One region of the Acidihalobacter yilgarnensis genome, then DNA from elsewhere that is predicted to be linked to it. Evidence: predicted binding sites of a transcription regulator. Region 1 holds the regulator's gene; each other region holds the start of a gene.

The links. The regulator sigma-54, encoded in region 1, starts transcription at its own class of promoters, with help from an activator protein. The targets are predictions, from matches to a motif close to TGGCANGNTNCNTGCTT.
Region 2: BI364_RS04795 (hydrogenase small subunit) is a predicted target of sigma-54. The motif match lies at 1,625-1,641, and genes of this name have one in related genera.
Region 3: BI364_RS05255 (CmpA/NrtA family ABC transporter substrate-binding protein) is a predicted target of sigma-54. The motif match lies at 1,979-1,995, and genes of this name have one in related genera.
Region 4: flgB (flagellar basal body rod protein FlgB) is a predicted target of sigma-54. The motif match lies at 1,571-1,587, and genes of this name have one in related genera.

Annotation. Positions count from the first base shown of each region.
Region 1 is NZ_CP017415.1:3,047,064-3,050,455, reverse strand. It holds gene hprK (HPr(Ser) kinase/phosphatase) at 1-183, opposite strand, end outside; gene BI364_RS14750 (PTS sugar transporter subunit IIA) at 192-656, opposite strand; gene hpf (ribosome hibernation-promoting factor, HPF/YfiA family) at 680-1,000, opposite strand; gene BI364_RS14740 (RNA polymerase factor sigma-54) at 1,237-2,697, opposite strand; gene lptB (LPS export ABC transporter ATP-binding protein) at 2,771-3,392, opposite strand, start outside.
Region 2 is NZ_CP017415.1:1,004,789-1,008,180, forward strand. It holds gene BI364_RS04790 (nickel-dependent hydrogenase large subunit) at 1-390, opposite strand, end outside; gene BI364_RS04795 (hydrogenase small subunit) at 387-1,493, opposite strand; gene BI364_RS04800 (nickel-dependent hydrogenase large subunit) at 1,768-3,219, opposite strand; gene BI364_RS04805 (NADH-quinone oxidoreductase subunit B family protein) at 3,225-3,392, opposite strand, start outside.
Region 3 is NZ_CP017415.1:1,117,905-1,121,296, forward strand. It holds gene BI364_RS05250 (MFS transporter) at 295-1,620, shown strand; gene BI364_RS18255 (hypothetical protein) at 1,710-1,865, shown strand; gene BI364_RS05255 (CmpA/NrtA family ABC transporter substrate-binding protein) at 2,155-3,392, shown strand, end outside.
Region 4 is NZ_CP017415.1:2,396,224-2,399,615, reverse strand. It holds gene BI364_RS11485 (transglycosylase SLT domain-containing protein) at 1-451, opposite strand, end outside; gene BI364_RS11480 (methyltransferase domain-containing protein) at 517-1,386, opposite strand; gene flgB (flagellar basal body rod protein FlgB) at 1,624-2,022, shown strand; gene flgC (flagellar basal body rod protein FlgC) at 2,025-2,441, shown strand; gene BI364_RS11465 (flagellar hook assembly protein FlgD) at 2,460-3,176, shown strand; gene flgE (flagellar hook protein FlgE) at 3,231-3,392, shown strand, end outside.

The sequences.
Region 1 (3,392 bases):
ACCCAGTACCTGTACGCAGTGCGGGTGTATCAGGTTGAGATGGCCTACCAGGGTGGCGCCGCCCCAGTGAGTATCGGCCGCAGACAGACGCTGCCCTCCGCTCGAACGTCCCGCCACCCAGGAAAGTTCGAGGCGTTTGCCGAGGGCTTGATAGAGGGTTTCAGCGGAGAGCGTGGCGTCCATGACGTCGCCTAGGCGGCGTGCCTGGCATCCCAGTCATTGAGCAGTCCCAGGGCGGACTCGCTGTCGTGGGCACCCCGTAGTTGTTGCACGGTGATCGGGTCGCTGAACAACTGAGCCAGTCTTGAGAGCGTGTCCAGGTGTTCGCTGGTGCACTCCTCGGGGACCACCAGGGCGAACAGAAGATCAACCGGCGCCTGGTCGGGGGCATCGAAATCGATGCCCCCGTTCAATTTGATGAAGGCGGCCTGGGTTTCCTTGAGGCCAGCCATGCGGCCGTGCGGTATCGCTACGCCATGTCCCAAGCCGGTACTGCCCAGGCGCTCGCGTGCGAGCAGGGTATCGAAGACCTCATTGGAGGAAACCTGTCCACCCTTGGCCAGGAGTTCGCTTAGTGCCTCCAGTGCCCGCTTTTTACTGTGGATGTCCGCATCGTTGAGGATGCGTTCGGTCGTGAGTAATTCGCCTATCTGCATGGTTCAGGTGTCGCCTGTGTGTTTCAGATGGCCGTGCGTTTGGTCGCTTCGGCCTTGTGATGGTCTTTGGTCTTTTCCTTGTGCTTGATCACCTGCCGGTCGAGCTTGTCGACGAGCGAGTCGATAGCGGCATACATGTCTTCGTCGACGGCATCTGCGAAGAGTTGGTTGCCGCTGAGGTTCAGACTGGCTTCGGCCTTCTGACGCAATTTCTCTACGGAAAGAATTACGTGGACATCGATCATATTGTCGAAGTGTCGTTCGAGACGCTGGAATTTGTCGCTTACGTAGTCGCGTAGTGCATCGGTCAACTCTACGTGGTGCCCAGACAGGTTGATTTGCATACGATACTCCTCGTTGAGGGCTGTGTCTTAACTGCCCATTTGGGGGCGGTGCCATCATGGCCGACGTTGCTCGCCGTCCGCGGTTCCCTGTGCGGGGCGTGGACGGCGGGTAACATCTCCCACCGCCGGGTTTCGACGCTGGCGCCCGACTGTGCTCCCTGGTCACGGCCGGAATGCGGGTGTCGGTCCGTATTGCGCCAAGTCGAAGAATTTTGTGAGATCTCCATGATTTGAGTCTAGTTGAGTCGTTTGCGATCGCTGGAGGACGGAATGTTCATGCCCTCTCGGTATTTGGCGACCGTGCGGCGCGCAACCTGTATCCCCTTCTCGCTGAGCAGATCTGCGATCTTGCTGTCCGACAAAGGTTTGTCGCCGGGTTCGGATTCGACCAGTTTGCGGATCATGGCGCGAATCGCGACTGCGGAGCATTCACCGCCATCGGCGGTACCGACGTGGCTGGAGAAGAAGTACTTGAATTCGAAGATGCCGCGGGGCGTGTACATGTATTTCTGGGTAGTGACGCGAGAGATGGTCGATTCGTGCATTTCGACCTGTTCCGCAATGTCGCGCAGGACCAGGGGCTTCATCGCCTCCTCGCCATATTCGAGAAACCCCCTCTGCTGCTCGACGATGGCAGTGGCGACACGTAGCAAGGTTTCGTTACGGCTTTGCAGGCTTTTGATGAACCAGCGCGCTTCCTGCAGCTGATTTTTCATGTAGGTGTTGTCAACGCTGCTGTCTGCGCGCCGTACCATTGATGCGTAGGTGGAATTCAAGCGTAGGCGCGGCGCAACTTCAGAGTTGAGCTCCACGCGCCAGCGCTGACCCTGTTTGCGGACCGTCACGTCGGGGACGATATATTCGGGTCGGCTATTGCTGATCTGTGCACCAGGCCGCGGATTGAGCGACTGGATCAGTGCGATGGTTTCCTGCAGGCCAGCCTCGTCCAGTTCCAGGTGGCGCATCAGTGCCTTGAGATCGTGATTCCCGAGCAGGTCGATATGGGATTGCACCAAGCGCCGCGCCTGTATCAACCACGGTATATCTTGTGGCATCTCAGAAAGTTGTATGTCGAGGCATTCCGCCAGATTGCGGGCGCCGCAACCTGGAGGATCTAGCCGTTGCACGAGATGGAGGACGGCCTCGATGTCCTCGATTTCGAGATCGGCCTGCAATTGCGCGGCGAGTGATCCACGGATGTTCTCGATATCCTCCTGAAGATAACCGTCACCGCCGATCGAGTCGATCAGGGTCATGGCGATCAGGCGATCCTGCTCGTTCATGGGTGCCAAGTGCACTTGCCAGAGCAGATGATCGATCAGCGACTCGCCATCGCCGCTTTGTGATTCGTAGGGGTCGCGGTCATCGGCTTCGGACGAGCCGGAGCCCGCTGCGGTTGGCGGCTCGTAAATATCGTCCCAGGCACTGTCGACCGGCAATTCGTCTGGGATGGTGTCTTGGGATGGGTTGTCTTCGGCGGCGCCTTCGCGAGATTCGCCGTTGATTTGCTCGCCATCCGCGCCCTCAACTCGCCCGGAATCCTCGTCGACCTCGAGCATCGGGTTGGTTTCCAGGACTTCCTGAATATGTGTCTGTAGCTCGAGTGTCGAGTACTGCAATAGGCGTATGGCCTGCTGCAGTTGAGGCGTCATCGCCAGGGATTGCCCCAGCCGGAGTTGAAGTGAAGGCTTGATCATCGCGTTTGATGTTTATCTTGAATTCGCGTTTAACGCAATGGTCATCGTCGGACTCTTGGGTATCTCGGGTTGCTTACAGGCGGAAGTCCTGACCCAGATAGACCTCGCGGGCCTTCTGGTTGTCCAGGATATCTTCCGGGGTGCCTTCGGCAAGCACATGCCCGTCGCTCAATATATAGGCGCGCTGACAGATGCCGAGGGTCTCACGTACGTTATGGTCGGTAATCAAGACGCCAATATCCCGGTCGCTCAAATGTCGCACGATGCGCTGAATATCGAGCACCGAGATGGGATCGACACCGGCAAAGGGTTCGTCTAGCAGGATGAATGCGGGCTCGGCTGCCAAGGCACGGGCAATCTCCACACGCCGTCGTTCACCACCGGAGAGGCTGAATCCGCGACTGCTGCGAATATGCCCGATCTGCAGTTCATCCAGCAGACTTTCCAGGGTTTCATTCTGTGCCTTGGGGTCGAAATTGTCACGCAGTTCGAGTACCGCGCGGATATTGTCTTCGACGCTGAGGCGGCGGAATACCGAGGCTTCCTGAGGCAGATAGCCGACGCCCATGCGCGCGCGCGCATGCATGGGGAATCGGGTGATGTCCTGATCATTGAGGCGAATATGGCCAGAATCTGGCTGGATCAGGCCCACGATGATGTAAAAGCAGGTGGTTTTACCCGCGCCGTTGGGGCCG
Region 2 (3,392 bases), 1.5 Mb from region 1:
GTCCAGCGCGTGCAGGTGATAGAAGTGCACCAGGTGGTCGTGCACCTGCAGCATCAGCTGCATGATGTTGCGGATGGTGTTCGCGTTCTCGGGGATCTTGATGTCGAGGGCGTCCTCCACCGCGCGCACGGAGGTCAGCGCGTGCGTGCCGGTGCACACGCCGCAGATCCTTTCGGTGAAGGCCCAGGCGTCGCGTGGGTCGCGGCCCTTGAGGATCACTTCCAGCCCGCGCCACATGGTGCCGGTGGAGACGGCGTTGCGGATCACGTTGTGGTCGTCGACGTTGACCTCGCAGCGCATGTGGCCCTCGATCCGGGTGACCGGATCGACCACGACGCGGCGGCCGCCGTCGTTCAGGGTGAAGCCGTTGGGGGTCTTGATGACGCTCATTCGCTCTTGTCTCCGTGGTGTTCATCCTGCTTCGGCTGATGCGGCTTGTGGCGTGCGCGGATTACCGCGGTGACTGCGGCATGCGCCACCGCCGCTGCGCCCACGCCGCCCGCGGCAATGCCGCCGATCTGGTCGGCGTTGGCATCGATGCCGAAGCCGTTGACGCGGGTCAGGCGGTCGTAGAACGAGCCCTTGTCCCAGAACCCGTCCTCGGAGCAGCCCAGGCAGCCGTGCCCGGACTGGATGGGGAACGAGGTGTCGCCGTTCCAGCGCACGGTGGAGCAGGCGTTGTAGGTGGTCGGTCCCTTGCAGCCCATCTTGTACAGGCAATAGCCCTCGCGCGCGGCGCGATCGTCCCAGGACTCGACGAACTCGCCGGCGTCGAAGTGCGCGCGGCGGTAGCACTTGTCGTGGATGCGCTGGCCGTAGAACATCTTCGGCCGCCCTTGGCGGTCGAGCGCTGGCGGGTGGCCGAAGGTGAGCATGTAGGTGATGACGCCGGTCATCACCTCGGCGATCGGCGGGCAGCCCGGCACCTTGATCACCGGCTTGTCGGTGATCACCTTGTGGATCGGCGTGGCGCGTGTCGGGTTGGGTCGCGCGGCCTGCACGCAGCCCCAGGATGCGCAGGCACCCCAGGCGATCACGTGCTTGGCGTGCGCCGCGGCGTAGCGCAGTTTTTCCACGAAGGGCTTGCCGCCGACGATGCAGTACATGCCGTCCTCGTTGAGCGGCGGATTGCCTTCGACCGCGAGGATGTAGTTGCCCTTGTGCTTTTCGATGGTCTCCTGCAGGCAGGCCTCGGCCTGATGCCCGGCGGAGGCCATCAGGGTGTCGTCGTAATCCAGCGAGATCATCGACAGGATGACGTCCTTGGCCAGCGGATGTCCGGAGCGGATGAACGATTCGGAGCAGCAGGTGCATTCCAGGCCGTGCATCCACAGCACCGGCGTGCGCGGCTTGTTCTCCATCGCCCACGCGATCTTCGGCACGAAGGCCGGGCTGAGGCCCAGCGAGGTGGCGGTCAGGCTGCAGAACTTGAGAAAGCTGCGTCGGCTGATGCCCTGGCGACGCATCACGTCGTAGAAGGTTTCTATCGCCATGTACTCCTCCCTCTGCGCCCACCCCACGGCAGAGCGGGCGCTGGCAGTCGCGGATCGATTCGCGGGTTCTTAGGAGAGGACGCCGAGCTTGATGGTCTCGTGTCGTCGGCGTCCCGCCTTGGGAGGGGTCAAAGCACTAAACGGGCCAGTGGCGGGAATCCCATTGACATCAATCAATTAGCCGATCTAATGAATTTTGAGGTGCAGATTGGGGTGGAAAGTTACTTTCCGATTTGCAAGGGTCTGTCTGGTTAGCGGATTGTCAGCGTCGTCGTCAGTGCGCCGTGCACACCATGCAGGGGTCGAAGGAGCGGACCACATGCTGGACGGCGATCTTCCGCGGATGGCGCGGCGAGTCCACTGGCGTCCCGGTCAGCGCCTGCTCCAGCGCGCCGGGTTGGCCGGCGGCGTCGCGCGGCGAGAAATTCCAGGTGGTGGGCGAGACGATCTGGTAGTTGCGGATGCGTCCGCCCTCGATCCGCAACCAGTGCCCGAGACTGCCGCGCGCCGCCTCGGTCAGGCCGATGCCCTCGGCGTCGGCCAGCGGGGCGGCGGGGTTGTGGAACGGTTCGCCCGGAACCAGTGCATCGGTCCAGCGCTGCATCGCCAGCAGGATGCGCGCGCTTTCCAGCAGGCGCGCGACGACACGGGTGAGCACGTTGCCGCCGGTGGCGGCGACGAGGTCGCAAATCAGCGGATGGCCGTCGACGAGCTGGCGCGCGAGCGCGCCGACCTCGACCGCCTTGCCGTGCAGGCGCGGCGCCTTGCACCAAGTGTAGGCGCCTTCGCGCCCCGGGTCGGGCAGGGTGCGCGCCGTGCGCGGCGGTGCCGTGTCGCCCGCCATCCAGCTGTGGCTGACGTCCTCGGCGATGCCGTCGACGTCGAGTGAGTGCAGGCTGCCGTCGCGCCACACGCCGCGCGCGAAGAGCGGTGCCCCGTCAGCTTCGCGGTAGGCGCCGAAGCTCATGAAGCGGTCGGCGGCGCGGCCCAGGGTGTGCAGTCCGAGGGCCTCGCCGAGGGCGAGGAAGCGGGCGAGATCGCCGGGCTGCCCGGCCTGTGCCGCCTGCCAGTGCTGCAGCGCGTCGCGGCTGTCGAGGGCGACGATCTCGTCCAGGGGTGCGGCGAAGACCCGTTGTTCCAGGAATCGGCGGAAGGCGCCGACGACGTTGCCCAGATGCAGGCGCTCGCGCGCGGATACCGCTCGGGTGCAGCCGCCGGGCTGGATGGCGAGGCTGTGCGGCCACTTGCCGGCCAGCAGGCCCATGAGGTGCATGAACGCGGTGCGCGCCTGCAGGAACTCGGGTGCGGCGCTGCCCTCGACGGCGCGAAAGCGCGCGTGGATGTCGGCGTGCCAGGGCTGGGCGGCGTATTCGGGGCGCGCGAAGTCCGGCATGAAGAACAGGTAGAAGTGAGTCAGGTGGTCGATCAGGTTTTCCGCGGCATGGATCAGGTCGAGCGCGAGGATGCCGTTGGGCGGGGTTTCCGCGCGGTAGGCGTCGCCCAGCGCGAACGCCGCAGCCACCGACTGCGAGACCGAACAGATGCCGCAGACCCGCGGCGCATAGACCAGAGCGTCCCCGGGAATCTTGCCCAGCAGGATCTGCTCGAAGCCGCGGTACAGCGGCGAGTTCACCCAGGCTGCGTCGACCTGGCCGTCGCCGACGTCGAGCTGCACTTCGAGGTCGCCCTCGACTCGGTTGAACGGGCCCACGATCTGCCGCGCCACGGGACCTATTTCCTGTCCGGCTTGCGCCCGGGGCGGGCGACGACGTGATCCGCGCGGGCGTTTTCCTTGATGCGCTGCGGTGTGGCCGCTTTGGCCAGCGAGCTGAGCGCGATGAACCAGGCCTTGGGCATGTCGGTGGGTAGGCCGAGCGGGATGCCGGCCACGGTCGGCGT
Region 3 (3,392 bases), 1.6 Mb from region 1:
CCTCTTTCTGCCACTGGTACGGGTTTTGCTTATCAAGCTACTGAGCATGATCGGGCCAACGACGGGCCGGTAGCTTCCAAGAGTCAATGCAGACTCTTAATCAAAGACAACGGCGTCACCCAGACGAAGCAGCAATCGTCGGGGCCGCCGTTTTTTTTGCGCCGAGATAACCGTTGGAGGCTGTGATGCGGCGGGTTGAAGGCAGTACTCGCCCGGTCAGCAGGTTGCACAGACGTGGCGGCCGACTTGAATCGGGCGTCGGCACCACACCGACTTGAACGCTCTGGAGGAATCATGAAAACGCATAAGGTAGAACAGCTTGTCATCGCAACCGTAGGTTTTTTTTGGTGTTTTCTGATGTGGTTCTCGACGGCCGCCTTTAGCCCGAGTATCGCGAATCACTACAATCTCAGCTTGGCGGCACTCGGCCTGCTGGCGAGCTCGGCCATCTGGATGGCACCGATCGGCCGTATCATCGCCGGATGGGCAGCGGATCGCTTCGGCGCGCCGCGCACCTTCGCGGTGATCCTGGCCGTTTGCGGCCTAGTGTCCATTGCCTCGGCCTACACCACCGATTACGACATCTTGTTCATCGAACGGGTGATCGTGGCGATCGCCGGCGTGTCGTTCGTGGTCGGTATTCAGCACGTGGCGCAGTGGTTCGAGCCGAGTGAAATCGGTACTGCCGAGGGTCTGTACGCCGGCACCGGCAATGTCGGTGCCGGCGTCGGCGCGCTGCTCTTGCCGCGTATGTTTGGCCTGGACTACCAGTCGGCATTCTTGTGGCTGGGCGTCATTGCCCTCGTGATCGCGGCTTGGTACCTGCTGCGCGGCGAAGCGGCCAAGCATGAAAAGGTGCGCGCTACTGCACGTGAATCAGCCGATCTGCGCGGCACGATTTTCGTTTGGAGCCGCTATATTGCCATTGCACTGATGCTGGCCTACGCCATGTCCTTCGGTTTGGAAATCGCGATGAATGCCTGGTTGCCCGGTTATTTCACTCGCGGCTTCCATGAGGCGATCCTTGCGCTGGGCTTTACCAGTATCGCCGGCGTACAGATTGCGGCAGGTACCTTTGCCGCGGTGCAATCCTTCACCGCGTCGCTATTCCGGCCCTTCTCGGGCTTTATGTCGGACCTGTTCCAGCGTCGCGGCTGGACACCGCTGCCGATGATCGCTCGGACGCTGCCCTACGCTCCGCGTCTGCACTGGCTAGCCATCTCGCTGTTGCTGATTACGGCGTCCATGGTGGCGCTGACCCTGGCCGGGCTGGCGAATTCACTACCGCTATCGGTACTGGTGTTGGTGGCCTTCGGTATCTTCGTGAGTTTTGGTACCGGCGGTACCTTCGCGCTCGTGCCGTTGTTGTTCCCGGATCGTCCGGGGATCGCGGCTGGCTTCATCGGCGGGGTTTCCACGGCTGGCGGTATTGTCTATCCGCTGGTGTTCGCGCACTCCGGGAACATTCACATGGGGTATCTCTATATCGCCTTGTTCATGTTCATCCCCTTCACTCTGTTCTACTTCTGGGCGGCGCGTTATGAGCATCATCCCGAGGATCACGGCATCGGGGAGAACTGGATCGACCGGACGAATCGCCCGGTGGGCGAGAAAGCCTGATATATCCCGCGATACCGAGCCATCAGCAGATAGCTCGGTATCGCGGCGAGACTGGAAACGCTACCGATCGAAAACTGGAGATTGCCAATATGCAGACCAACGAGCAGCAAAGCACCCCGCACGAGCCTTGGTACAAATATGGCGTGGCCTTCATCTTCTTTGAGATGTTCATCGCCATTGCGGTCAGTGTCTATTCGCTTTACATGGCCTTCAATGGTCTGGGCGGTTTCCCAGGCAAGCATTGAGCGGAGTGCCCGGGCGCCGGAATGGTGCCGGCCCCGGGTTTTTTGCACCAAAGTGGTGCGCTCTAGGTTGAGATTTGGGCGGGTACCCGTGTCTGGCGGCGGGTGTTCAGGGATGGCACGTAATGTGCTTTATCCATTTAGACAAGCGTGTAAAGCTGGAATGGCGCCCAACGGCGGGCTACCGATCCGGTTACCATGAGATCGAGTGTATTCGACAAAGGCGTCGTGACGTTCATGCGTGGCATGAACGGAGCGACGCTTTTTTTTGGCCTGAATGGAGCGGTTTGGCATGGTGGATAAAAGTGCGAACGGGCGACCTCGGCTGAGTCTCGGCAATCGGCCGGGAGAGGATCTGGAACAGCGTGAGTTGACGCTCGGTTTTGTGCCACTGACCGATTGTGCGCCCTTGGTGGTCGCACGCGAGTTGGGCATGTTCGCGGACGAGCATCTGGAGGTGACCCTCTCGCGTGAACCCTCGTGGGCGAATATCCGCGATAAGGTCATGATGGGCGCGCTTGATGGTGCACAGATGCTTGCCGGCATGCCGGTTGCCAGTCAACTCGGCATCACTGCGGTACGGCGGCCATTGATAGCGGCTCTCAGCCTGGGACTGGGCGGCAATGCGATCACGGTATCGCGGCGGTTGTTCGAGCGCATGCGCGAGGTTGATGCCGAGGCCGTCCGGCATCGGCCGCGTACGGCCGGTGTCTTGCGTACGCTTATCGAAAGCGACCGTCGCACGGGTCGGCCGCCATTGACCTTCGCGGTGGTCTATCCCGTATCAAGCCATAACTACGAGTTGCGCTACTGGCTGGCTGCCGCTGGCATCGACCCCGACCGTGACGTGCGGATCGTGGTGATTCCGCCGCCGCAGATGGTAGCTCGTCTGCGTGCAGGGGAAATCGACGGATTCTGTGTGGGCGAGCCCTGGAACAGCGTGGCAGTACAGGGGGGGCATGGTCATGTCCTGATCACCAGCGACCAGCTCTGGCGCCACAAACCGGAAAAGGTCTTGGGCGTGACGCAGGAGTGGGCCGAGCGCCATCCGTTGACCTTGCGTGCGTTGGTGCGCGCCTTGATGCGCGCCGGGCAGTGGCTGGACGATCCCGATCATCGGGAGCAGGCAGCAGCCTTGCTGGCCCGATCGGAATATGTCGGCGTCAAGGAGGCGCTGCTGCGCCTGCCGTTGACCGAACAAATGATTTACGACCCTGGCGAATCGGCTGTTCCTCACCCCAATTTCAATGTGTTCCAGCGGCATGCCGCGATGTTTCCGTGGCGTTCGCACGCCCTGTGGTTCGTCACCCAGATCTATCGCTGGGGGCAGGTCGATACGGCATATGACATGACCGCCGTGGCTGAGATGGCATATCGCCCGGAGTATTACCGGGAGGCTGCTGCGGCTTTCGGATGGTCCTGTCCGCTGATCGATTACAAGCCAGAGGGATTGCACGCCGGTGAATGGCAATTGGCGCAGGCCGTGCCGGAGCCGTTGCGAATGGGGGCCGATGCCTTCTGCGATGGAGG
Region 4 (3,392 bases), 650 kb from region 1:
ATAGCTGTTTTGCGAGCGTCAGCGCCTTGTCGACGTGGCCAGTTGCGGCGAGTGCCTGCACGCGTGCACAGGCCAGGCGGCTACCGCCACCGCTGCCGGTATCTTCGGCGATGAACGTGGTCCAGTCTTGACGGCGGGCGAGTTCCAATAACCAGTCGCTGTGCAACGCGTTGCTGATCGGCAATTTGGCATTGGCTTTGAGAAAGGCATCGATGTCGGCGCGGTGCACGTGCTCGATCTCATGTTCGAGATAGGCGTAGCGCAGATAGGGATAGAGAATATTGCCGATCAATGGGCGCGATAGCGCCTCGAAGCGATCAAGTTGATTGGTGGACAGAGCATCCAGCGCTGCCTTGAACTGCGCGGCAGAGTCGGCGGATGCGACCGACGTGCTCAAGCCGGTGATCATGAGCGCTAGTACGACCAGCACCCTTGGCAGGACGGCTCGCATGCGTATCGTCTCCCTCGGCAATGGATTCATTGTGGGCCGTGTGCCGGGCACTTGCCAATAGAGATTTATGACGGCGAGTCGGCAGATGGCATTCGGCCAATGGCGATGAAGTCCGCGTCGAGCTCGAAACGATCCTCGGCAAAACTCTGCCGGAGAGCCGTGACGCCGAGATCGAAAGCCTCGGCGGTGATCAGGTCGGCAGCGATGAGATCGTCGCGCTCGGCGAGCAGGCGTTCGATCTGATGCAGTTCCATATCAGCGCTTCGCCCATGTTGCAGACCCAATCTGACGCGGGGCATGAGGATGATCTGAATGGCTTCGAGTCCCGCGTCGCGCATGAGTCGATAAAGATGTCGACCGATACGACGATTGCCGCCGCGCCTGGATTGCAGCGTGCGAATGGCCTCGCGCAGTCCATCCAGATGAGGGGATTCCGGCGGCTCGCCCAAAGCGACACCGTCGTCCACGTCAATAATCAGCACGCGTCCGCCCGGTTGGGTGACGCGGCACATTTCGGCCAGTGCGATTTCGGGTTGAGGCAGGTGTTGGAAGACGTAACGGGCCACCGTCAACGCCTGGCTCGCTGTTTCGGCCGGTAAGGTCGAGGCTTGACCCAGCTGAATCTCGACGCTGACGCCTAGCGACATCGCCAGGGCGTGGAGCAGTGCGAGTGCCTTGGGGTCATTGTCGACGGCCTTGATCTGCGTATCAGGGCTGGCATGCCAAGCCAGATCGAGGGTCAGCGCGCCGGTACCGGCACCGACATCCAAAATAGGGCCACTCATTTCGCCGAGGCTGGTCAGGGTCACCAGTCGCTGAAAGTGCGTATACAGGCTCTGTCGCAACAGCCAGCGGTGGTCTGGCGATTGCTCCACGAGAGGTCCGGTCGCATCGGCGACGCGTTGCATCCACTGTTCAATGGGTTCCTGGGACATGGCCGCTCGTCGGGTCTGGTTTCGGGGCGCACATGCTAACCCCCGTCTGGCCACGGATCAAAACGCTTTATCGCGATGCCGGAGCGGGCAACCGGTTCCGATGACTTTGCCGTTAGGCGGCGAAAGTTTGCCGTCTTGACCTGCCATGGGCGCTCAAGCCCGCGCTATTGCTGGATTTTTGCGTTGGCATCGTAATTGCTATCGTCCTGGTAGGTGAAAACTTTAGGATGGGGCAACATGCCATTTTCGATCGATCAGGCGCTGGGCTCATTTCCGCAGGCCCTACAGCTCGAGGCGCAGCGCGCCGAGCTGTTGGCCTCGAATATCGCCAACGCCGATACCCCTGGATACAAGGCACGCGACATTGATTTCAAGGCCGCATTGGCCTCTGTGAGCGGGCATGGCGGCAATCTGGCGTTGGTGCGGACCAGTCCGCAGCATATGGAACCCGCATCAGGGAGTGTCAGCGCGCCAGTGCTGTACCAGGTGCCACTGCAGCCGTCTCTGGATGGAAACACCGTCAATCTTCAGTACAACCAGGCGGCATTTGGTGAGAATGCCTTGCGCTACCAGGCCACGCTGGCCTTTCTGACTGGGCGAATCACGGGGCTCAAGAACGCGATCATGGGGACCTGATCATGAGTCTGTACAGCATATTCAATATCGCGGGTTCCGGGCTTGCCGCGCAGAGCGTGCGCCTCAATACGATCGCCAGCAATCTCGCCAATGCCGACGACGTGGCGTCGAGCGAGCAAGCCGCCTACCGTGCGCGCCAGCCGGTCTTCGCCTCGACGCTGTTCAAGGCGCAGGGTGGCGACTCGGCGGTGGGTGTGCGCGTGACCGATATCCAGGAGAGTCGGGCGCCGATTCGCCGCGAGTACGCGCCAGGTAATCCTCTCGCCGACAAGCAGGGGTATGTCTACACCACCAACGTCAACACGGTCGAGCAGATGGCGAACATGATCTCGGCCTCGCGCAGTTACCAGAACAATGTGAACGTCCTGACCACAACCCAGCAACTGCTGCTGAGCACCGTACAGCAGCTTGGCAAGTAATCCATTCGAGGTGGAGAAATGAGCACTGGCGCCATCAATTCGAGTTTTAACCCCAGCGTCCTCGCGCAGCTCGGCCTGACCGGCAGCACGACCTCTTCGTCGAGCGCGACCAGCGGAACGGGTTCGTCCGGCTCCCAGCTGGGTCAGCAGGCCTTCCTGAATCTGATGGTGGCCGAGCTCAAGAATCAGGATCCGACGCAACCGATGAGCGGACAGAACATGCTGGCACAGCTGGCGCAGTTCAGTACCGTTTCCGGTATCCAGAGCATGTCCACTTCCTTTGCCACGCTGTCGAAGTCGCTGTCGACCAACCAGTCATTGCAGGCGGCGAGCCTGGTGGGGCGGACGGTGTTGGCGCCCTCGTCGATGGCGGTGTTGCCCGCGAGTGGCTCGCTGCAGGGCTCCGTCGACGTTACCACGCCGGCATCTCAAGTGTCGGTCGGTATTTATGACACGAGTGGGCAATTGGTCAAGCAGATGGATCTCGGCACACAGGCCCAGGGGCTCGCGAATTTCAGTTGGGACGGTACGAATATGCAGGGTACGCCGATGCCGGCGGGGACTTATGAGGTCAAGGCTGTTGGTCAGGTCAATGGACAGAGCCAGGGACTCGGCGTGTTGTCGCCCGCACAGGTTTCCAGCGTCACCCTGGCGCAGAACGGTGGGCCGATTACGTTGGCGCTGTCGGGCGGTATGGGGAATGTCGATCTTTCGCAAATCCGACAGATCAGTTAAGCAGCCCGATGCGTTGCGACGCGTATAGACAAGTATAAATAAGGAGAACGAATCATGTCATTTGGAACGGCACTGACGGGTTTGAATGCGGCGTCGGAGGCGCTTAACGTCACCTCCAACAATATTGCCAACGCAGGCACCACGGGTTTCAAGTCCTCGCGCGCCGAGTTCGGGGATATCTACGCCACGGCTTACAATGGCATCAGCAACAAGGCC